One region of the Mesorhizobium sp. M0195 genome, then DNA from elsewhere that is predicted to be linked to it. Evidence: predicted binding sites of a transcription regulator. Region 1 holds the regulator's gene; each other region holds the start of a gene.
The links. Region 1 encodes PhoB, which activates phosphate uptake and scavenging genes when phosphate is short. Its sites were predicted from a motif close to TGTCATNNANCTGTCAT; they were not measured.

Region 1 (6,023 bases):
CGCCGGGTTGCCGTCTGCCGCGGATGCCGGAAGCAGCCTAGAAATTATCCGCCGGAAGCGGAAAAACAATTCTTTTTGAAAAAAACGCCGCGGCATTACAGCCGCGGCGTTCTCTACGCTTGGAAACGACGGATCAGTTGCAGACCGCAACAGTGCCAGCCGCCACGCCGGCGCAGACCTCTTCTTTCTTGATCCAGCCGGCGTCGATGACGACGTTGAGGTTATCCTTGGTGATGGCGACCGGAGTCAGGAACAGCGACTTGACCGTGTTGCCGCCGGGCGTGGTGAAATCCTTCACGCCGGCAATGTCGGTCATCTGCTTGCCGTCGGCAAGCTGCGAGGCGATCTCGGCGGCGTTCTTGCCGAGCTCGCGCGCGTCCTTCCACACCGACACGGTCTGTGTGCCAAGCGCGATGCGGTTCAGCGCGGCGTGGTCGCCGTCCTGGCCCGAGACCGGAACCGATCCGGCCAACCCTTGTGCTGTCAGCGCGGCGACGACGCCACCGGCGGTGCCGTCATTGGCCGCGACCACGGCATCGACCTTGTTGTCGTTGGCGGTCAGGAACTGTTCCATATTCTTCTGAGCGTTGGCCGGCAGCCAGCCGTCCGTATAGGCCTCGCCGACATTCTTGATCTTGCCGCTGTCGATGGCCTCCTTCAGCACCTCCATCGAACCGGCAAACAGGAAATCGGCATTCGGATCGGAACCCGAACCCTTGATGAAGACGTAGTTGCCTTCCGGCTTCACCTTGAAGACTTCGCGGGCCTGCATGCGGCCGACTTCCTTGTTGTCGAAGGTCAGATAGAACACGTCCTTGTTCTCGATCAGCCGGTCATAGCCGACGACGGGGATGCCTTCGTCCAGTGCCTTCTGCACGGCCGGCCCGATGGCCGAGGCATCCTGTGCCAGGATGATCAGCGCATTGGCACCCTGCGAGATCAGGCTCTCGACGTCGGTGAGCTGCTTGCCGGGGTTGGACTGTGCGTCGGCGGAAATATACTTGTCGCCGGCGGCCTCGATGGCCGCCTTCATTGCGGCCTCGTCGGTCTTCCAGCGCTCTTCCTGGAAGTTCGACCAGGAAACGCCGATGACCTTGTCTTTCGCCTGCGCCACCGACGCCAGCGCCAGCGTCATGGCGACACCCGCCAGAATGGCGGTCGTGAATTTCTTCATCATATCCTCCCTGCGCCGCGTACGGCGTGACCAATTGGCTCAAAGACCAGCTTAGAAGCTCTAATTTTTTCGAGCCTCGAAAAAATACTGGCCCGATCTCCGGCTGCTGTCAACATCGATTCTGATGGATTTTGATGACTGTGCGAGTTTTTTCGAGCGTCGGAATAAACGATGACAGCGCCACCTGCATCTGACACTATTTGCCGCATCCGACACTATTTGTCGGACATTACCGAGGGCTTCCGGTTCATGAGCGGCCGCGGCAACCGGGAGGAAAGCAAAACGATGTCGGTCGGAATCCGCCATGACGATTTGCGCCGGCGCAACCGGGCGATGGTGATCTCGGCGGTGCGCCGGGCCGGCCAGCCATCGCGTACGGAGATCGCAGCCACCACCGGCCTCAGTCATTCAACCATATCGGCGATCTCCTCCGACCTGATACGGGAAGGCATCCTCGCCGAGAGCAAGGCAAGTGAGCCCGTTTCGTTGAAACGCGGTCGTCCACAGGTCGGCCTCGCCCTCAACCCGGAAGCGGCGGCGGTGCTGACTGTGGTGTTGTCGCTGAATTTCCTGTCGGCCGCCATTATCGACTATGCGGGACAGGTGGTCGCCGAGGAACAGCGCCGGCTGGACACGCTGACCATGCCGCGCGACGAGCTGATCCGCGAATGCATGGCCATCGTCCGGCGCCGGCTTGAGGACCCAGACCTTGACGTCCGCAGTGTCGCCCGCATCGCCCTGGCGATTCAGGGCATTACCGACTCCCCTGCACGCGCCATGCTGTGGTCGCCGATCACGCCGCAGACCGACATCGCCTTTGCCGACATGCTGGAGGACGAATTCGGCATCCCGGCCACGGTGGAGAACGACTGCAATATGATGGCGGTGGCTTTGCGCTGGCGCAATCCGGATCGCTATCGCGACGACTTCATCGCCATCCTGCTTTCGCATGGCATCGGTATGGGGCTTGTGCTGAAGGGCGAACTGTTCACCGGGACGCATTCCTCGGGCGGCGAATTTGGCCACATGATCCATCGTCCGGGCGGCGCGCTCTGCCGTTGCGGGCGGCGCGGCTGCATCGAAGCCTATGCCGGCAACTATGCCATCTGGCGCAACGCCAGGCAGATGAGCGAAGACAGCGAACCGGTCGCCGACGTCGGCGACGCCGACATGCGCGCGCTGGCCGCCCGCGCGCGCGAGAAGGATGGGCCGGAACGCGAGGCCTACCGCAAGGCCGGCGAAGCGCTGGGTTTCGGTCTCGGCTCGCTGTTCGCGCTGATCGATCCGGCACCGGTCGCGATGGTCGGCGCCAGTGCCGCCGCCTTCGATCTGATCGAGCCGGCCTTGCGCAAGGCCATCGCCCAGACCGCCGGCGGCCAGCACTCGGGCTCGATCTCCTTCGATACCGAGCCGAACGAATTGCCGCTGATCCGCGAAGGCTGCGCGATGCGGGCGTTAAGCTTCGTCGACCAGGAGATTTTCGCGCCGGGCGCGCAAATGAGGCCCGGCGTCAGAAAGAACGTCGCCTGACCAGGCGGGTCAATCTTCCCTGATCGCATAGCCGGCACCGCGGATGGTGCGGATGACATCCGGCATGCGGCCGTTATTGACGGCTTTGCGCAGCCGCCCGACATGCACGTCGACGGTGCGTTCGTCGATATAGATCGTCTCGCCCCAGACATTATCGAGCAACTGGCTACGCGAGAAGACGCGGCCCGGATGCCGCATCATGAACTCGAGCAACCGGAATTCGGTCGGCCCGAGCCGGATCTCGCTCTTCTTGCGATAGACCCTGTGCGATTCGCGATCGAGCACGATGTCGCCGACCTTCAGCACGCTGGACAGCACTTCCGGCTTGGCGCGCCGCAGCAGCGCCTTGACCCTGGCCATGAATTCCGGTGTCGAAAACGGTTTGACAAGATAGTCGTCGGCGCCGGTCGAAAGACCGCGCACCCGGTCGCTCTCCTCGCCGCGCGCGGTCAGCATGATGATCGGCAGCCGCTCGGTTTCGGGGCGCACGCGCAACCGGCGGCAGAGCTCGATGCCGGAAACCGCCGGTATCATCCAGTCGAGCACCAGAAGGTCGGGCACATTCTCCTGCAAACGGATCTCGGCTTCGTCGCCGCGTGTCACCACCTCGACCTGGTAGCCTTCGGATTCGAGATTGTAGCGGAGCAGCACGCCCAACGGCTCCTCGTCCTCCACCACCATTATGCGTGGTGCGATCATCGGCTGGGCACCCCCATCATGTCACCGGCGCGGACATTGTTGTTTCGTCCTGCTTCGGACGATTGACGGGCAATTGCTCGCCGGTCAGCACATAATACGCATTCTCGGCGATGTTGGTGACATGGTCGCCGATCCGCTCGAGATTCTTGGCGCAGAACAGCAGATGCGTGCAAGCGGTGATGTTGCGCGGATCTTCCATCATGTAGGTCAACAGCTCGCGGAACACGGACGTGTATTTGACGTCGATACGCTCGTCGGCGGCGCGCAGCTTGGCCAACGCGGCCGCATCGCCTGCAGCATACTCCTCGATGACGCCCTGCACCTGGATGAGCACCAGCTGCGCCATCGCATCGATGGAATGCGATAGGTCGCGCGGCGTGACGCTGAGGCCGACCGCGCTCACACGCTTGGCGATATTCTTGGCAAGGTCGCCGATGCGTTCGAGGTCGCCGGCCATGCGGATCGCTCCGACGACATGGCGCAGATCGTGAGCCATTGGCTGGCGCTTGGCGATCAGGGTGATGGCGCGGTCGTCCAGTTCGCGTTGACGCGCGTCCATGATGGCGTCGTCGGAGACGACGCGTTGCGCCAGCACGTTGTCGGAATTCAACAGGGCCTTGGTCGCCCCGCCGACCATCGAACCGGCGAGGTCGGCCATGTCGCGGATCAGCTTGCTGATCTGCTCGAGATCCTCGTCGAAAGAAGCGACTGTGTGTTCGCCCATGGTCCTGTCCTCATATGCATGATCGGAACGGCTCAGCCGAAGCGGCCGGTGATGTAGTCCTGCGTGCGCTTCTCGCGGGGCGACGTGAATATCTTCTCGGTCCGGTCGAACTCGACCAGTTCACCCAGATACATGAAGGCGGTCTGGCGCGACACGCGCGCCGCCTGCTGCATGTTGTGGGTGACGATGACGATCGTGTAGTCGGCTTGCAGCTCGTCGATCAGTTCCTCGATCTTGGCCGTCGACAGCGGGTCGAGGGCCGAAGCCGGTTCGTCGAGCAGAATGACTTCCGGCTTCACTGCCACGGTGCGGGCAATGCAGAGCCGCTGCTGCTGGCCGCCGGACAGGCTCAAGCCGCTGGCGTTCAGCTTGTCCTTGACCTCGCTCCACAGCGCCGCCCGCTTCAACGCTTGCTCGACGCGGCCGTCCATCTCGGACTTGCCGAGATTCTCGTAGAGCCTGACGCCGAAGGCTATGTTCTCGTAGATCGACATCGGGAACGGCGTCGGCTTCTGGAACACCATGCCGATCTTTGTCCTGAGGAGGTTGAGATCCTGCGACCGGTCGAGAATGTTCTTGCCGTCAAGCAGCACCTGGCCCTCGGCGGTCTGTTTCGGGTAGAGCTCGTAGATGCGGTTGAAGACGCGCAGCAGCGTCGATTTCCCGCAACCCGAAGGGCCGATGAAGGCCGTGACGCTGCGCTCGGGCAGCGACAGGCTGATGTCCTTCAGCGCCTTGCTCTGGCCGTAGTAGAAGTTGAGGTTCTTGACCTCGATCTTCGTCTTCTCGGTGACCGTTTCGGTCATCGTCATGTCTGGGGACAACATCTGTGTCATCTGTCCTCTCTGCGTCCGGTAAGGCTGCGGGCGAGGATGCTCAAGCCCAGAACCGTCAGGGTGATTATGAGTGCGCCGGTCCACGCCAGTTGCTGCCATTCCTCGTAAGGGCTGAGAGCGAACTGGAAGATGGTCACCGGCAGGCTGGCCATCGGCGCGTTGATATTGCTGCTCCAGAACTGGTTGTTGAGCGCGGTGAAGAGCAGCGGCGCCGTCTCGCCGGAAATGCGTGCTATCGCCAGCAATATGCCGGTGACGATGCCGGACAATGCGGCGCGGTAGGCGACCGAACGGATCACCACCCAGCGTGGTGCGCCGATCGCGGCACCGGCTTCACGCAACGCGTTCGGCACCAGGTTGAGCATGTCTTCAGTGGTGCGCACGACCACCGGAATGACCAGGATGGCAAGCGCCACGGCGCCGGCAATGGCCGAGAAATGTCCCATTGGCCGCACCATCAATTCATAGACGAACAAGCCGATGATGATCGACGGCGCCGACAACAGGATGTCGTTGATGAAGCGGACGACGGTAGTGATGCGCGAAAAGCGTCCATACTCGGCCATGTAGGTTCCCGCCAGCACGCCGATCGGCGTGCCGACGACAACGGCGATGATCGTCATCAGCAGGCTGCCCGCGATGGCATTGAGCAGGCCGCCGGCCTCGCCCGGTGGTGGCGTCATCTCGGTGAAGACCGCGAACGAAAGCCCGGCTGTGCCCTTGTAGACCAACGCACCGAGGATGAGCGCCAGCCAGGCAAGCCCGATGCCGGCGGCGACGACGCAAAGCGCCATCATCACCGAATTCCTGGCTTTGCGGCGGCTGTGGAGCGATGAGGATGTCGACATCGGTCAGGCTCCCGTACGGGCGTCGATCCGCATCAGCATATAGCGGGCGGCGGCAAGGATCAGGAAGGTGATGACGAACAGGATCAGGCCGAGCGCGACCAGCGAGGAGGTGTAGAGGTCGCCGTCGGCCTCAGTAAATTCATTGGCGATGGTCGCCGAGATCGTCGTGCCCGGTGCGAACAGGGAGGCACTGATGCGATGCGCGTTGCCGA
Region 2 (6,023 bases), on a different contig from region 1:
CCAAGCTCTGGCACGTCTCCAATCTGTACGAGATTCCGGGACAGAGCCGGCTCGGCGAGCGGCTGGCCGACGCCAGCTTCGCCGACAAGGTGTTCTTCACCAATTCCGGCGCAGAGGCGCTCGAATGCGCCATCAAGACGGCACGGCGCTACCACTTCGTCAAGGGCCATCCCGAGCGATACCGCACAATCACCTTCGAAGGCGCCTTCCACGGCCGTACCCTGGCGACCATCGCCGCCGGGGGCCAGTACAAATACCTGGAAGGTTTCGGCCCCAAGGTCGACGGCTTCGACCAGGTCGGCTTCGACGATGTGGATGCCGCCAAAAAGGCGATCACACCTGAAACCGCGGCGATCCTGATCGAGCCGGTGCAAGGCGAGGGCGGCATCAGGCAAGTGCCGACGCAATCGCTGAAGCGGCTCAGGCAGCTCTGCGATCAGCACGGACTGCTTCTGATTTTCGACGAGGTCCAATGCGGCGTCGGCCGCACCGGAAAGCTGTTCGCGCATGAATGGGCGGGCGTCACCCCCGACCTGATGGCGGTGGCCAAGGGCATCGGCGGCGGCTTCCCGATGGGTGCCTGCCTCGCCACCGACGAGGCGGCGGTCGGCATGACCGCCGGCGTGCACGGCACCACCTTCGGCGGCAATCCGCTGGCGATGGCGGTCGGCAACGCCGTGCTCGACGTGGTGCTGGAAGACGGCTTTCTCGAGGACGTCCGGCGCAAGGCGCTGCTGTTGAAGCAGGGGCTTGCCGGTGTCGCCGACGAATTTCCGGATGTTATCGAAAGCATCAGGGGCACCGGCCTGATGCTTGGGCTTAAATGCGCGATGCCCAACACCAAGGTCACGGTGGCACTGCGTGACCAGCATCTCTTGACGGTTCCGGCCGGCGACAACGTTATCCGCCTGCTGCCGCCTCTCACCGTCACCGACGCCGAGATCCACGAGGCGCTCGAGCGCATTCGTGCCGGCGCCAAGAGCCTGGCGGATGCCATCGTCGCTGCCGCTGCGAAGTAATCCTGGAATTCCTGATGTCCCTTCGCCATTTTACCGATCTTTCTGCCGTTTCCGAAGGCGATCTGCGCTTCATGCTCGACGACGCAGCTGTGCGAAAGGCAAGGCTCAAGGCCGGAGAACGCAGCAAGCCGCTCGAAGGCAAGGTGCTGGCGATGATCTTCGACAAGCCGTCGACGCGCACGCGCGTATCGTTCGACGTCGGCATGCGGCAGTTGGGTGGCGAGACGATCATGCTGACCGGCACCGAGATGCAGCTTGGCCGCTCGGAGACCATTGCCGACACGGCCAAGGTGCTGTCGCGCTATGTCGATGCCATCATGATCCGCACCACCTCGCATGACCGGCTGCTGGAACTGACGGAAAACGCTACGGTCCCCGTCATCAACGGGCTGACCGACGAGACCCATCCCTGCCAGCTGATGGCCGACATCATGACCTTCGAAGAGCACCGCGGTCCGGTGGCCGGCAAGACGATCGCCTGGACCGGCGACGGCAACAACGTGCTGCATTCGCTCCTGGAGGCATCTGCGCGGTTCCATTTCAAGCTGAACGTCGCCGTGCCCGAGGGCAGCGAACCGGCTCAGAAGCATGTCGACTGGTCGAAAGCCAATGGCGGCAAGCTGAAATTCACCCGCTCGCCCGAGGAGGCCGTTCACGAGGCCGACTGCATCGTCACCGACTGCTGGGTGTCAATGGGCCAGGAGCACCGTGCCCGCGGCCACAATGTCTTCCTGCCCTATCAGGTCAATGCGGCACTGATGGCGAAAGCCAAGCCGGACGCGCTGTTCATGCACTGTCTGCCGGCACATCGCGGTGAGGAGGTTACCGACGAGGTCATCGACGGACCGCATTCTGTGGTGTTCGATGAGGCCGAGAACCGGCTCCATGCCCAGAAGGCGGTCCTGGCCTGGTGCCTGGGCGCTTGATACGGGCCGCGATGATCCGGGCCGGCCTGATCTGCGCCGCCTTGATCCGGGCCGCCTTGATCCGGGAGTGGGTGGTGCCTATCTCAGGCGCATCACGCAAATCGAGCGCGTCTCGTCGCATGCGCCCCGGAGGGCGGCATCGCCGCGCCCCGGAGCTTTGTCATGTTGGAAACTCATCAATTGGCTGAACATAAACCCAAGCTCGGCGAATTCGGCTACGCCGGCGACGATCATGTCGTGCCGTTCGAGGTCGGCCCGCTCGACGTGCGCGGCCGCACCGTCCAGCTCGGGCCGATGCTCGACGCCATTCTCAGCCGCCACGACTATCCCGAGCCGGTCGCCCGGCTCCTGGCCGAAGCCTGTGTGCTGACGGTACTGCTCGGAACTTCGCTGAAATTCGAGGGCAAGTTCATTCTGCAGACCCGCACCGACGGGCCGGTGGACATGCTGGTCGCCGATTTCTCCACGCCGCACGCGCTGCGCGCTTATGCCCGCTTCGATGCCGGCCGGCTGCAGGCTTTGACTTCGGCCGGCGAGACGTCACCGCAGACGCTGCTCGGCAGCGGCGTCCTGGCGCTGACCATCGACCAGGGCGCTCACACGCAACGCTACCAGGGCATCGTCCAGCTCGACGGTTTCACACTTGAAGATGCCGCACGCACCTATTTCCGCCAGTCGGAGCAGATTCCGACCGACCTCCGCCTTTCGGTTGCCAAGCTTCTGACGCCCGGCGTCGGCGGTGCCCGCGAGCAATGGCGGGCCGGTGGCCTGCTGGCACAATTCCTGCCGCAGTCGGCGGAGCGTATGCGCGTACCCGACCTTCCCGGTGGCGACGGCGATCCGCGTGAGGAAATCCATGACCCGACCGACAATTCCTGGCAGGAGCTGCTGGCGCTGCTTGGTACTATTGAACCGACCGAGCTGATCGATCCGACGATCGGCGCCGAACGGCTGCTTTACCGGCTTTTCCACGAGCATGGCGTCCGCGTGTTCGGCGGCGTGCCGGTCGCCGACCAGTGCTCATGCTCGAGGGAGAAGATCCGCGGCATTCTCGAAGGCTTTTCCGCCGAGGAGATCAGGGACAGCACCGAGGATGGCAGCATTCACGTCGCCTGCGAATTCTGCTCGAAGCAATATGACTTCGACCCGGCGGAGTTTGCAGCGGCTGGATGACGGCCCTCAATTGACGGTGCGCCGCGTGCCCGGCAAATCGAGCGAGAAGGCGGGGATGGCGACGTCGAACGTCTCGCCCCGCTTGTTGCGCATTGTGTAGTGCCCGACCATGATGCCGGACGGGGTCGAGAGCGGGCATCCGGACGTATACTGATAGCTGTCGCCGGGGTTGAGTCCGGGTTGCTCGCCGACGACCCCGGGGCCGCGCACTTCCTCGACTTTGCCGGTACCGTCGGTAATGTGCCAGTAGCGTGACAGAAGCTGCACGAACTCATCCGACTGATTGTCGATGGTCACCTGGTAGCCCCAGACATAGCGGTTTTGCGGCGGATCGGAGTGATCCTCCAGATAGAACGGCCTGACCTGCACTTCGATGTTGCGGGTGACGGCGCTGTACATAAACTGCTCCAAAGCAATGTAGATGGAACTTTCGATGCTCAGCGCAGTTTGGTCAACGATGCGCAGCATCTTCTTGCCCGATCTCAAGCGCAGGTGCCGAAAAACAATGTCATTTGAGTGACACATGACAATGATGGTGTGCAGGCTTGTGCCGGACGACTCAGCGTTCTGTCGAATTGTTGAAAACGGCTGTCATGCGGCCGGCATTTCTGGAGCGACCAGATCTCGATGGAACCGACATTCGCAGCCGCCCTCCTTTCCATAGCCCTCCTTCTTTCAAATCTCGCCAGCATCCTGTTAGCTTCGCAGAAGCTGAAGCGACCAGCCAGTATTGCACCGCCCGCGGCCAACGCGCCGCCGGTATCGATCGTCATCCCGGCGCGCGGCGTCGAGCCGTTTGCCGAAGAGACGCTGGAGCGCGCCTTCTCACTCGACTGGCCGCGCTACGAACTCATCTTCTGTGTCGCCCATGCCGACGACCCGGTGGTCAAGCCGATCACCGCCGCAATGGCGCGCTTTCCAGCTATTCGCGCCCGCCTTCTGGTCGGTGACGACCGCATCAGCGGCAATCCAAAACTCAACAATTGCGTGAAGGGTTGGGAGGCGGCGCGTTATCGCTGGGTCATCCTTGCCGATTCCAATGTGCTTATGCCGAGCGACTACGTCCAGCACCTGATGGCGGCGTGGCGGCATGACACCGGCCTCGTCTGCTCGACGCCAATCGGCTCGCGGCCGGACGGCTTCTGGGGGGAGGTCGAATGCGCCTTTCTCAACACGCTGCAGGCACGCTGGCAGTACGCTGGAGAGGCGCTCGGCCTCGGCTTCGCCCAGGGTAAGAGCATGTTGTGGAACAAGCCAATGCTCGATGCCAATGGCGGCATCCGCGCGCTTGCCGCCGAGATCGCCGAGGACGCCGCCGCGACCAAGCTGGTCAATGGGCTCGGACTACGGGTCAATCTTGTCGCCTCTCCCTTCGAACAGCCGCTCGGCCGGCGCACGCTTGGCGAGATCTGGTCGCGGCAGGCGCGCTGGGCGCGGCTGCGCCGCGTCACCTTTGCACTGTTCTTTGCCCCCGAAATCCTGATCGGAGCGGCACCGCCGCTGGTGCTTGCACTGATCGCCGCGGCTGACGCCGGCGTCAGCCTGCCGGCAACCGCCGTCGCCGTGCTGGTCGCGGCCTACCTGCCGGAATGCGCCTTGGCCTCGGCCAAGGGATGGCACCTGTCGCCGCGCACGATCCCGGCGATGATGGCACGAGACCTGATGCTTCCCGTCATTTGGGCGCGCGGATGGCTGAGCGGCGCCATCGACTGGCGCGGCAACGTGATGACTATCCAGACGAAGACTGTCGCGGAGCTGGAAGAGACCCCGTCCGGCGCCTGATCGGCACGTCCCCGCTGCCTCTGTTCGGCCAGCCCTTATCCGGCAACTCTCAGTGCCTGCTCGATGTCTTCGAGCAGGTCGTCGGCGTCCTCAAGGCCGACTGACAGCCTGAGCGTTCCCGGTCCGATGCCGAGCTCGGCGCGGGCTTCATCAGTCAAGTTCTTGTGTGTGGTCGTCGCCGGATGGGTGATCAGGCTCTTGGCGTCGCCGAGATTGTTGGAAATCAGCACGACGTCGAGTGTGTTCTGGAAGGCAAAGGCCGCCTGCTTGCCGCCCTTCACATCAAAGCAAATCAGCGTCGAGCCGCCCGACATCTGCTTCTTGACCACGGCCGCTTGCGGGTGGTCGGCGCGGCCGGGATAGATGACGCGGGCGATTTGCGGGCGCTCGGCCAGGAAATCCGCGATGCGGCCGGCACTTTCCGTCTGCTGGCGTACGCGTAGCGGCAGCGTCTCCAGGCCTTTCAGCAGCGTCCAGGCATTGAAGGGCGAGAGGCTGGGGCCGGTGTGGCGGAAATAGTCATGCAGATTCTCGTCGATCCATTTCTTGTCCGACAGAACGATGCCGCCAAGACAACGCCCCTGGCCGTCAATATGCTTCGTGGCCGAATAGACGACGATGTGGGCGCCGAGCTGCAGGGGTTTCTGCTGCAAGGGCGTAGCGAAGACATTATCGACGATCAGCCTGGCGCCGATCGAATTGGCAAGTGCCGCCACGGCGGCAATGTCGACTACCTCCAGCGTTGGATTGGTAGGGCTTTCCAGGAAAAACAGTTTGGTGTTTGGCTTGACCGCCTTTTCCCAATTGGCGATGTCGGTGCCGTCGACCAGCGTTGCCTCAATGCCGTATTTCGGCGCCAGCGTCTCGATCACCCAGCGGCAGGAGCCGAACAGCGCGCGGGCCGCTACGATATGGTCGCCCGCCTTGGCGCTACACAGCAGTGCTGCCGTCACCGCCGCCATGCCGGATGCCGTGGCGCGCGCGTCCTCGGCTCCTTCCAGCGCGCACATGCGTTTCTCAAACATGTCGACCGTCGGATTGGCATAGCGCGAATAGATGAAGCCCGGCTCCTCGCCCTTGAAGCGGGCCTCCGCCGCTTGCGCCGTCTCGTAGATATAGCCTT
Region 3 (6,023 bases), on a different contig from region 1:
ATCCGCGTCGAGGACAGCGATGTCTGGGTAGCACTCGACCGCGTTCGCGACCCCGGCAATCTCGGCACCGTCATCCGCACGGTCGACGCTGTCGGCGCCAGGGGCGTCATCCTGGTCGGCGAGACCACCGATCCCTTTTCGGTCGAGACGGTGCGCGCCACAATGGGCTCGATCTTCGCCGTGCCCGTCGCCAAGGCGTCGCCCGAGGCTTTTCTCGCCTGGCGAACGAGCTTTCCCGGCCTCGTCGCCGGCACTCATCTGAAGGGTGCGGTCGACTACCGCTCGGTCGATTTTTCAAAAGGCCCGGTGCTTTTGGTGATGGGCAACGAGCAGCAAGGCCTGCCTGACGAGCTTGCCGCAAGCTGCGACAAGCTGCTGCGGATACCGCAGGCCGGCCGCGCCGATTCGCTCAACCTTGCGGTGGCCACCGGCGTCATGCTGTTCGAGATCCGGCGCGACGCGCTGAAGCTCGGCCCGGAGGACGCCAGATCGTGACATCTCAAACCGTGAAACTGCAAACCATGAAGTCCTGGAGGCCGTACGCTCTTCTGGTCGTCGCCGCGATAGCGCTCGACCAGTGGCTGAAATACCTGGTCGAAACCGGCCTCGCCTTTCAGGAACGGCTCGACCTGCTGCCGTTCCTGGCGCTGTACCGCACCTACAACACCGGCATCGCGTTCTCGCTGTTTTCGTCCTTCGGCGACACCGGCCTGGTGGTCGTCGCGGTTCTGGTGGTCGCTTTCGTGCTCTATCTTGCGGCCCGCACGCCGCCCGGCCACCTGCTTGCCCGCATCGGCTTCGCACTGATCGTTGGCGGCGCGCTCGGCAACCTGATCGATCGCGCAATCTACGGCCATGTCATCGACTATGTCCTGTTCCATACGCCGGTCTGGTCCTTCGCCGTCTTCAACCTCGCCGACGCCTTCATTTCCGTTGGTGCCGTGCTGGTCGTCTTCGATGAGCTCATTGGTTGGCGGCGCGGAATGTCGAGCGATTGACCTCACTCGCCTGGCGCCGCACATTCTGATCTGCAAGCCCGAGGAGAAAACATGCCCGAAACCTTCAAAGCCATCCTCGTTTCGCGCGACGCCGAGAAAAACCAGTCGGTCGCGGTGACCGAGCTTACAGAGGCAGACCTGATGGAGGGCGACGTCACCGTCGCGGTCGAGGCGACGACGGTGAACTACAAGGACGGCCTTGCAATTACCGGCAAGGCGCCGGTAATCCGCCGCTGGCCGCTGGTGCCGGGCATCGATTTCGCCGGCACAGTCATCTCGTCCTCCAATCCTGACTGGCGCAAGGGTGACAAGGTCATATTGAACGGCTGGGGCGTCGGCGAGACGCATTTCGGCGCCTTTGCCGGGCGCGCCCGTGTCAAAGGCGACTGGCTGGTGCCGCTGCCGGACGGAATGAGCCCGCACGATGCGATGGCGATCGGCACCGCCGGCTACACCGCCATGCTTTGCGTCATCGCGCTGGAGCGCCACGGCATCGTGCCCGATCGTGGTCCGGTGGTGGTGACCGGCGCTGCCGGTGGCGTCGGCTCGGTCGCGATCTCGATCCTGTCCAGCCTCGGCTATCACGTCATTGCCTCGACCGGCCGCGCTGCCGAAAGCCCCTATCTGATCGACCTCGGCGCCGCGGAAGTGATTTCACGCGACGAGCTTGCGCAGCCGGCAAAACCGCTCGCCAAGGAACGCTGGGCCGGCGGCGTCGATGCCGTCGGCAGCCACACGCTGGCCAACGTTCTGTCGATGACCTCCTATGGCGGCGCCGTCGCCGCTTGCGGCCTCGCCGGCGGCATGGACCTGCCGGCCAGCGTCGCCCCCTTCATCCTTCGCGGTGTCTCGCTGCTCGGCATCGATTCGGTGATGGCGCCCAAGGCGGTCCGCCTCGAGGCCTGGCGCCGCATCGGCACCGATCTCGATCACGCAAAGCTTGCCAGTCTGTCGACGAGCATCGGCTTCGACGGCATCATCGGCGCCGCGCATGACATCGTCGAGGGCAAGATCCGCGGCCGTGTGGTGGTGGACATGTGAGCCTCTTGGGGAAAAAGAGCGCGACCGCTAAAATTCGAACGATCAATCACAACCTTCGATAAGCTCTGTCTGGCAGGAGTTCCGTATGATTGCGGAACCCGGCATCAGAGCGGCGGAACCAGCCGAACGGGCCGACGGGACGGCCCCCGATACGCCAGCACGGCAGCTTGTCGCCGCGCCACCGCTGGCGCCGGAATTGCCCGACGCCAACCGCGAAGGCCTGTCCTTCCTGACGCTGGTCGCCATCGTCGTGCTGGCGGGCCTGTCGCATTTGACCGGAGCGCCGATCTTCATCACCATCGGCCTTTTGGCGACAGCCATGGCCGGGCTCGCCATGCATCTGCGCAACAGGCGCACCGAGCGCCGCGCAGTGGCCCTGCTCGATGCCACCACCGCCCGCAGCCGCGCCGAAATCGAGACGCTGGCCGACCGCATGTGGGAGATGCAGGAGAGCGAGGAGCGCTTTCGCGGTCTGATCGATGCACTCGGCGATCTCGTCGTCCACCGCGACCGCGACGGCCACATTGTCTACGCCAACAAGGTTTTCGCCGACCTTGTCGAAACCGACCAGCGCGAGCTTGCCGGCAAGGCCCTGGCCGAACTAGGCATCGATGTCGGCATCGTCCCCGACGCCGCCTTTTCCGACCATGAATGCCTGAGTTCCACCGACGTCGCCATTCGCACGCCGGACGGTCCACGCTGGTTCTCTTGGATCGAGCTGTCGGTGCGCGACAAGGACAGCGGCGCCGTTTCGCATCGCGCCATCGCCCGCGACATCACCGCCCGCAAGCGCGCCGAATCCTCGCTGATCACCGCCCGCGAGCGGGCCGAATATGCGAGCCAGGCCAAATCGCGTTTCCTCGCTACCGTCAGCCACGAGATCCGCACGCCGATGAACGGCATCATGGGCATGGCCCGGCTTCTCGCCGACACCAGCCTTTCGCCCGAGCAGCGGACCTATGTCGGCGCCATCTCGACCTCGGCCAGCGCGCTGCTGGCGCTAATCGAGGACCTGCTCGACTACTCCAAGATCGAGGCCGGCCGCTTCGATCCCGAACCGCAGCCGATGTCGGTGCGTGAGATCGCCGACAATGTCGTCGAGCTTTTGGCGGCGCGGGCTTTTGCCAAGGATATCGGCCTCGGCTGTCATGTCGAACCCGACGTGCCGCAGCTGATCACCGCCGACCCCGGCAGGGTCAGGCAGGTGCTGCTCAACCTCATCGGCAACGCCGTCAAGTTCACCGACAGCGGCGGCGTCCTGGCAAGCATCGCCCGCGTCCGCACCGAAATCACCGACCGCATCCGCTTCACCATCACCGACACCGGCCCCGGTCTGCGCGAGGAGGACATGGAGCGTATCTTCGAGGACTTTGAACAGGCTGACGGCACCTCGACCCGTGCGCATGGCGGTGCCGGCCTCGGTCTTGCCATTTCCAAGCGCCTGGTGACCGCCATGGGCGGCACCATCTCTGTGTCGAGCCGCCTTGGTCAGGGATCTGAATTCGTCTTCGAGATTCCCGCTATTTCCGCCGTCGAGGCGCCGCAGATCCGCGAGAACCCGCTGTCGGGCCGGCATGCGGTGATCGTGTCGAAGAACCCGGTCGAGGCCGAAGCCATCGCCCGCACCATTCGCGCCAATGGCGGCACGGTCGATCTGGCCACCGCCGCCGCCCAGGCCACCGCTTTCGCCGAGGGCTGTGACGTGCTGCTGATCGATGCTGCCATGGAGCAAAGCGACGGCAGGCTGCTCAGGCGCCTGCGCCAGAGCGGATTTGCCGAGTGCGAGGCAGTGACGCTGATCGCGCCGACCGACCGCGGCATGCTTGGCGAATTCCGTGCCAATGGTTACGCCACCTTCCTGGCGAGGCCGGTGCGCGGCGAGACACTGCTGCGCGTGCTTTTGACCAGCCACGCGCCGGTCATCGCCGAGCCGCAACTGCAAAGGCGCGGCGCGCAGGCGGGGCATGCCATTGGCGCCCGCCAGCAGGGCCTGTCGGTGCTGATCGCCGAGGACAACGACATCAATGCCATGCTGGCCCGCGCCACGCTGCTGAAGGCCGGGCATCGCGTGAAAGTGGTCGGCAACGGCAAGGCCGCGGTCGAGGCGGTCATCAGCACCGGCCACAAGCACCGCTACGACGTGGTGCTGATGGACTTGCACATGCCTGTCATGGACGGCCTGGACGCCATCGCCGCCATCCGCCGCCATGAGGAGGAGACCGCGGTGCCGCCGGTGCCGATCATGGTGCTGTCGGCCGACAGCCAGGAAAAGACCCGCCACGCCGTGCTCGCTCACGGTGCCAGCGGCTTCGTCACCAAGCCGCTCGACCCCGATGCCCTGGTTCATGCCGTCGAGGGGCAAGTGGCCGCCTGAGGCACAACATAGACGGTTGATAGATTACCCAGCCGACGAAGTATTGCCCGCAGAGCCGTATCACGGTACTGTCACAATCCTGTTGCACCTACACCGTATCCCCGTGCCAAGAGGGATGGCTCGAAGGAGAATCACTCGTGCATACAGTCATGCCGGAATGTGATGCTCGGCCGAACGCCAGCGGGCCTTTGCTCGTCGGCCGGAACGCCGATGCCGTCATAAAAGGCGCATCGCTCGGCCGCATCGGCAATCTCGAAGTGCGGCTCGCCCGCAACGAGGCCGAGATCGCTGCCGCGCAGGAAGTGCGCTACCGGGTGTTCTACGACGAGCTTGGTGCCAGGAAGGACCTGTTCCAGATGCAGGACCGCCGCGATGCCGATCGCTTCGATCCCCTCTGCGATCATCTGCTTGTGTTCGATACTTCGCTTTCCGGCCCCGAGCATCGCCGCATCGTCGGCACCTACCGCCTGCTGCGGCAGGAGATTGCCGCAGCGGCCGGCGGCTTCTATTCCGAAGGCGAATTCGAGCTGACCAAGCTGATCGCGCGGCATCCCGGCCAGCGGTTCCTCGAGCTCGGCCGCTCCTGCGTTCTGCCGGAATACCGCTCGAAGCGCACCATCGAGGCGCTGTGGCAAGGCATCTGGGCCTATATCAACCATTACGGCATCGGCGTGATGACCGGCTGCGCGTCGTTCCACGGCACCGTGCCGGCGGCACATGCCGAGGCGTTGACCTATCTTGCCCACCACTGCCGGACGAATTCATCCTGGGACGTGCGCGCCGTCGCCGGGCGCTATTGTTCCATGGACCTGATGCCGATCGAGGCCGTCAACACCAAGGCGGCGATCGCCGCGATGCCGCCGCTGGTCAAGGGCTATCTGCGCGTCGGCGCGCGCATCGGCGACGGCTGCGTCATCGACCGTGAATTCTCGACCGTCGACGTGTTCGTGGTGATGCCGGTCAAGGAGATCGGTGCCCGCTACGTCAATTATTATGGCGGAGAAGCGCAGCGGTTTGCGGCCTGAGTAGGGGAGAGAAGGCAACGGCCGGAGTAGGCAAGTGCTCTGCTCTATTTTACCCGACGTAGCGGTATTCCCTACTCCCGTACTGCCTATTCCCCTACTCTCCTAACTTACGCATCCTTCTCAGCTTGCTCATTCACCGGCCCCGGCTCCACCGGCGCTTCGCTCGCCACATGCTTGGGGCCGCCCTTGGCGACGCCGACCATGGCCGGCCGCAGCACACGCTCGCCGATCGAATAGCCGGGCTGCACGACCTGCACGACTGTGTTGGCCGGTACGTCGGGATTGGGCACCTCGAACATCGCCTGGTGGAAATTCGGATCGAATTTCTCGCCCTCGGGCTCAAGCTTCTTCACGCCGTGACGTTCAAGCGCCGACAGCATGGCGCGCTCGGTGATCTCGACGCCGTCGATCAGCGCCTTGAAACCGGCATCGTCCGAAGCCTTGGCCTCCTCCGGGATGGCATCCAGAGCGCGGCGCAGATTGTCTGACACCGAAAGCATGTCGCGGGCAAAGTTGGCAACCGCATAGGCGCGCGCATCGTGCACGTCGCGGGCGGTGCGGCGGCGCAAATTCTCCATGTCGGCC
Region 4 (6,023 bases), on a different contig from region 1:
ATCGTCGGCTGGGTAATGGCGATCTTCACCGTCGCCACCGCGCTGGTCGCCCACACCGGCTGGGCCGATCAGATGCAGATGATCAATTTTATGAAGAACCTCGGCATTGCCGGCGGCTTCCTCGTGCTCGCCTCCTCGGGCCCAGGCGCGTATTCGATCGACGCCAAGCGCGGCTGAAGCAGTCCAGCGTTCCTGAACAAAGGGGCGCGGAATTTTCCGCGCCCCTGTTTCGTTGTCGGTTATATCCGCTGGCTGGAACTCTGCTAGGATCGGTCGCCGATATCGGAGGACACCATGCCTCGCAATGCGCTGCTCTTGCTTTCCCGGCTGCTGCTCGCCGCGCTGTTCGTGCCGTCCGGCTTCCATGCGCTTGCCGACATCGCCGGCACATCAGGCTATTTCGCCGGCCTCGGCCTGCCGCTGCCGACGCTGGTGGCTTGGGCGACAGGCCTGTTCGAGCTGATCGCCGGGCTGCTCATCCTCGTCGGCTTCAAGACGCCGGTCGTGGCGCTGCTGCTCGCTGCCTTCTGCATCGCGGCGGGCTTCCTCGGTCATTATGGCCAGGGCGGCGACGATCCGACGCTGACCTTCATGCATTCACAGATGCTGATGAAGGACATCGCCATAGCAGGCGGTTTCCTGGCGCTGGCAATGGCTGGTGCGGGCGCCTGGTCGGCCGACGGGCGGCTGGTTGCAGCGAGCGCCTAAGCTGCCGCCCGGTTTATTCAGTGTCCAGAAAAACGAACTTTGCGAGACGGCTCACATTGACGGGCCCGCGAAGAGGACGAAGATCCCGGCAACCAACAGCTGAAGAACCTGCCTGGATTTCACGGCGTTTCCCTTCTTTCCTCAACGGTCGCGACGCGACAGCGCGGGCGTCTATTTGACAGACATGCTAGGCCCGCCCTCGACCGCCAGCACCAGCCGGCGGTTGGTGACCCTTGCCAGCTGTGCCAGCCGGCCGGCCGGCCGCTCGCCGTAAAGATCGGCCAGCGCTGCCGGCAGCACCAGCGCCAGCACGCCATTGCCGCGGTTTTCCCATTTCAGTCGCGGCATGACGCCGGGCATTGCCGCGCTCAGCAAATAGACGACGCGCAGCAGCGCGGCCAGCACGCGGGCGCGCTCGAGATAGCGCGGTGTCGCCAGCCCGCGGATTTCCGGAGCGGCTTCATTGAACACGCCCTCGTGACGAAACAGGCTGACAAGCGCCAGGAAGGCGCGGCCGGGATGGTCGACGCCAATAAAAGAGGCGTGAGCGATGATGTTGAGCGATTGCTTGCCGCGATATTCGGGATGGGCACGCCAGCCGATATCGGCGAGCAGGCAGGCGGCGTGGCGGTAGCGCGCCTCATCCCTGGTTTCGTCGATGCCGAAGGCGGCGAACGCCTTGCCGGTCCATTCGACAAGCTCATGCGCGTGGTCGACCGAGCGCGAGCGCAGGCGGGCAAGCTCTTCCGCAGCCGAGATCAGCGGATCGGCCTTCTGCTCGGCCTTATCGAGCAGTGAATAGAGAAAGCCCTCGCGCACGCCCAGCGCCGACACGATGATCTTCGACGGCTGCATCGCCGCCATGATCTCCTGCAGCACGATGGCGCCATAGGGCAGCAGCGAGCGGCGGTTCTTGGAGATGCCCTCGATGCCTTTGATCTTATCGATCTCGGCTTTGGCGACCTGCCGGAGGAAGTTCGCGGCGCTTTCGATGCCGATCTCGTAGTGGTGCATGACGCCGAGCGGGTAGTTGGTCATTTCCATGTGCAGCCGGGCGAGGTTTCGCCAGGTGCCGCCGACCGTGTAGAAGGCCCTGCCCTGCCCGCCCTTCAGCAATTTCGCCCGCGCCAGTTGCTCGCGCGTGATCCTTGCCGCCTGGGCCAGCGAGTTCTTCGCCATGTCCTGCAGGCGCAAGCCGCCCAACGGCAGCGTGATGCCGTCACCGATCGTCTCACCGTCGATATCGATCAGTTCGAGGCTGCCGCCGCCAAGGTCGCCGGCGATGCCGTTGGCCGGATGGAAACCGGAGATGACGCCGAGTGCCGAATAATGAGCTTCCTCGCGACCGCTCAGCACCTGGATCTCGGTCCTGAGCACATCCTCGGCGCGGTGGATGAAGTCGGGGCCGTTGACCGCCTCACGAGCGGCGGCGGTCGCCAGCACATACATGCGCTCGGCGCCGGCCTGGTCGGAGAGCGCGCGGAAGCGGCGGAACTCTTCCATCGAACGTGTCACCGCCTCGGGATCGAGCTTTCCGGTCGAAACGATGCCGCGGCCGAGGCCGGCCAGCATCTTTTCGTTGAACAGCAAGGTCGGCGAGCGCGCCAGCCCCTCATAGATCACAAGACGGATCGAGTTCGACCCGATATCGATGATGGACAGCGGTCGGCGGTCCTGGAGCCGGCCCTGGGACGCTGAAATCATCAGCCCGTCGCTGCGTTCTGTTTCTTGCGGCGTTTGAACTGCGCGATGCGCTTGGGCGCATGCGACTTCAACGCATCGCCCCGTCCGGACAGGCTCGGATTGGTCATGAAATATTCCTGCGCGTTGAACGGTTCCTCGCCCTCCTCCAGCACGACGCGCCGGGAGGTTCCATCAGCCAATACGTCGAAACTTTGCTGGTTGTCCATGATGTTGCCGAGCATGATCTGGCCGAGCACCTGCTCATGCACAGTTGGATTGGTGATCGGCACCATGGTCTCGACGCGGCGGTCGAGATTGCGCGGCATCAGATCGGCCGAGGAGATGTAGACGATCGCCCCGTCCGAGGGCAGGCCGTGGCCGTTGCCGAAGCAATAGATGCGGCTGTGCTCGAGGAAGCGGCCGACGATCGACTTCACCCTGATGTTCTCCGATAGGCCGGGCACCTGCGGTCTCAGACAGCAGATGCCGCGCACGACGAGATCGATCTCGACGCCGGCGCGGCTGGCATCGTAGAGCGCATCGATGACGATCGGGTCGACCAAGGCGTTCATCTTCATCCAGATGCGGGCCGGTCTGCCCTCCAGCGCGTGGCTGATCTCATCCGAAATGTGCTGGAGGATGCGGTCGCGCAGCGTGAACGGCGAGATGGCCAGCCGCATCTGCTCGGCCGGCTCGGCATAGCCGGTGATAAAGTTGAACAACTGGGCGACATCGCGCGCGATTGTCGGGTCGGTGGTGAAGAAGGACAGATCGGTGTAGATGCGGGCGGTGACCGGGTGGTAGTTGCCGGTGCCGAGATGCACGTAATTGCGCAGCCTGCCGTCCTCGCGCCGCACGACCAGCGACATCTTTGCGTGGGTCTTCAGTTCGAGAAAGCCAAAGACGACCTGGACGCCGGCGCGCTCGAGGTCGCGCGCCCAGCGGATGTTGGCCTCCTCGTCGAAGCGCGCCTTGAGCTCGACCAGCGCCGTCACCGACTTGCCGGCTTCCGCCGCATCGACCAAAGCCCGTACGATCGGGCTGTCGTTGGAGGTGCGGTAGAGCGTCTGCTTGATCGCCACCACTTCCGGGTCGGCCATTGCCTGGCGCAGAAACTGCACCACCACGTCGAAGGATTCGTAAGGGTGGTGGACGATGATGTCCTTCTCGCGGATCGCGGCAAAACAGTCGCCGCCATGCTCGCGGATGCGCTCGGGAAAGCGCGGATTGTAAGGCGTGAACTTCAGATCGTCGCGGGCGACGGCGACGATCTCCGAGATCTGGCTGAGCGCCAGCGGACCGGTGAGCACGCTGATCCGGCTGGCCGAGACGCCGAGCTCGCCGGCGACGAAATCGCGCAATTCGGCCGGCATCGACCTGTCGAACTCGATGCGGATGACCGAGCCGCGGCGTCGCCGCTTCAGCGCCGTCTCGAACAGCCGCACCAGATCCTCTGATTCTTCCTCGACCTCGATATCGCTGTCGCGGATGATGCGGAACGTGCCGGAGCCCTTGACCTCATAGCCGGGGAACAGCTTGCCGATATAGAGACTGACCGCCTCTTCGAGTGGAATGAAGCGGACATGATGCTTGCGATCCGGCAAACGGATGAAGCGCCTCAGCGCCACAGGCAGGCGCAGAAGCGCGCTCATTTCCTCGCCGTTCTTGCGATGGCGCAATTGCAGCGCCATCGAGAAACCGAGATTGGGAATGAACGGAAACGGATGCGCCGGGTCGATCGACAGCGGGGTCAGGACCGGAAATACCTGCTCCTGGAAATGGTCCTCGAGCCAGGTCTTCTCGTCCTTGGTCAGCGCATCGCGGGTGATGCTTTCGATGCCTTGTCTGTCGAGCAGCAGCATCAGCGCCGAAAGGCTGTTCTGCTGGTCCTCCTGCAGGCGCTCGACCTCGCGCAGCAATTGTTCGAGCTGCTGCTCGGGAGTGCGCCCATCCGGGCTCTTCAGCACGATGCCCTCGCGCACCTGGCCGGCAAGACCGGCGACGCGGACCATGAAGAACTCGTCGAGGTTGGCGGCCGATATCGACAGAAAGCGCACGCGCTCGAGCAGCGGATGATTTGCGTTCAGCGATTCCTCGAGCACGCGCCGGTTGAATTGCAGCCAGGAAAACTCGCGATTGACGAAGCGGTCGGGATTGCCGCCTTCGTGGCTCGCGGCCTCGACGGTGATGAATTCGCTCTGCACCGGCTTCAGTTCGTTCATGGTTTCCGCTCTTCCCACACCGTTCGACGACCACAGCCTTAACCGGCTTAACTTATCCTCTGACAGGCTTTTGCGACAGTTTCATTTCATCGATCTTGCAAAGAGATGGGTTATGATCCAGATGCAATCGACAAGATCAGGAGACGACGATGGCAGGCGGTTCCATTCCCCATTTCCAGAACGATGCGGGCTATCCGGCAATCGACATCGGCGTCAAGGAATTCATGTGCACCGGCGCCAATCCGCCTTTCGACCACCCGCATGTATTTCTCGATATGGGCGACGACAATGAAAAAGTCTGCCCCTATTGCTCGACGCTCTATCGCTATTCGCCCAAGCTGAAGGCATTGGAAACGCAGCCGCCGGGCTGCCTCTATATCGACCAGGCCGCCTGATTCTTCCGCGACAAGCCTGATGCGAGAAACGCAGTCCCGGCAGGTGGTCATCGCCGGGGCGGGCGTCGCCGGACTGACCGTGGCACTGGCCTTCGCCGAGCGCGGCTATCGGACAAAACTGTTCGAACAGGCGCAGCACCTCGAGGCTGCCGGTGCCGGCATCCAGCTTTCACCCAACGCGACATGCATCCTTCGACAATTCGGCCTACTCGATCGGCTGCTGCCGACGGCGGTGCGGCCGGAGGCGGTCGTGCTGAAGGATGCCGTCACGCTGCGCGAGCTGGCGCGCGTACCGCTTGGCCAGGCGGCTGAAACGCGCTGGGGAGCACCCTATCTCGTCGCCCACCGCGCCGACCTGCAGTCAGCGCTGATGGCGCGGATAGCCGAGCGCTCCGAGGTCGAGCTTGTCACTGGTGCCCGCGTCGGCGGCGTCGCAACCGGACCGAATGGCATCACCGCAACAGTCGAGATTGCCGGCACGACCATCGAAGCCGAAGGATCGTTGCTGGTCGGAGCCGATGGCGTCTGGTCGTCGGTGCGAGAAACGCTCGCCCGCAAGGCGGCCGATTTCCGGAGAAGCCGCTTCTCGGGCGAGCTTGCCTGGCGCGCAACGGTGGCCGCGGACAGCCTCGCCGGACAAGCCTTCAGGGTGATCGGAGCGCCCGATTGCGTTACCGCATTCCTCTATCCAGGCTTCCATATGGTCGCCTATCCGGTCAGCCGTGGCGCGGTCTTCAACCTCGCGGCCTTCACCAAGGGCGAGCGCATCGCCGAGAACTGGTCGGGGCATGCCGACCCCGCCATCCTCGCCAACGCCATGCGCGGTACCGCGCCGGCGCTGGTCCGTCTGGCGAGCGAGGCCGCGCCATGGACGGCATGGCCGATCCATACCGTCGAGCAGCGGCGGTGGACGACGCCGGAGGGCATAGCGCTGATTGGCGATGCGGCGCATGCGATGACGCCGTTTGCCGCACAGGGAGCGGCGATGGCGATCGAAGACACGGTAACCCTTGCC

Region 2: a site for PhoB is predicted at 3,625-3,641, ahead of NKJ12_RS08960 (ceramide glucosyltransferase). Genes of this name have one in related genera too.
Region 3: a site for PhoB is predicted at 4,483-4,499, ahead of olsB (l-ornithine N(alpha)-acyltransferase). Genes of this name have one in related genera too.
Region 4: a site for PhoB is predicted at 4,686-4,702, ahead of NKJ12_RS29320 (RNA degradosome polyphosphate kinase). Genes of this name have one in related genera too.

The regions. Positions count from the first base shown of each region.
Region 1 covers NZ_JAMYSV010000009.1:53,295-59,317, reverse strand. The annotation lists gene xylF (D-xylose ABC transporter substrate-binding protein) at 134-1,174, opposite strand; gene NKJ12_RS18690 (ROK family protein) at 1,460-2,704, shown strand; gene phoB (phosphate regulon transcriptional regulator PhoB) at 2,714-3,403, opposite strand; gene phoU (phosphate signaling complex protein PhoU) at 3,420-4,127, opposite strand; gene pstB (phosphate ABC transporter ATP-binding protein PstB) at 4,160-4,963, opposite strand; gene pstA (phosphate ABC transporter permease PstA) at 4,960-5,811, opposite strand; gene pstC (phosphate ABC transporter permease subunit PstC) at 5,815-6,023, opposite strand, start outside.
Region 2 covers NZ_JAMYSV010000003.1:149,232-155,254, reverse strand. The annotation lists gene NKJ12_RS08980 (aspartate aminotransferase family protein) at 1-1,019, shown strand, start outside; gene argF (ornithine carbamoyltransferase) at 1,034-1,945, shown strand; gene NKJ12_RS08970 (Hsp33 family molecular chaperone) at 2,108-3,118, shown strand; gene apaG (Co2+/Mg2+ efflux facilitator ApaG/CorD) at 3,125-3,517, opposite strand; gene NKJ12_RS08960 (ceramide glucosyltransferase) at 3,746-4,900, shown strand; gene NKJ12_RS08955 (O-succinylhomoserine sulfhydrylase) at 4,936-6,023, opposite strand, start outside.
Region 3 covers NZ_JAMYSV010000004.1:119,262-125,284, reverse strand. The annotation lists gene NKJ12_RS11085 (TrmH family RNA methyltransferase) at 1-495, shown strand, start outside; gene lspA (signal peptidase II) at 522-998, shown strand; gene acuI (acrylyl-CoA reductase (NADPH)) at 1,050-2,039, shown strand; gene NKJ12_RS11070 (hybrid sensor histidine kinase/response regulator) at 2,125-4,413, shown strand; gene olsB (l-ornithine N(alpha)-acyltransferase) at 4,563-5,438, shown strand; gene grpE (nucleotide exchange factor GrpE) at 5,546-6,023, opposite strand, start outside.
Region 4 covers NZ_JAMYSV010000030.1:13,708-19,730, reverse strand. The annotation lists gene NKJ12_RS29335 (DoxX family protein) at 1-177, shown strand, start outside; gene NKJ12_RS29330 (DoxX family protein) at 295-708, shown strand; gene ppx (exopolyphosphatase) at 880-2,412, opposite strand; gene NKJ12_RS29320 (RNA degradosome polyphosphate kinase) at 2,412-4,613, opposite strand; gene NKJ12_RS29315 (zinc-finger domain-containing protein) at 4,763-5,008, shown strand; gene NKJ12_RS29310 (FAD-dependent monooxygenase) at 5,028-6,023, shown strand, end outside.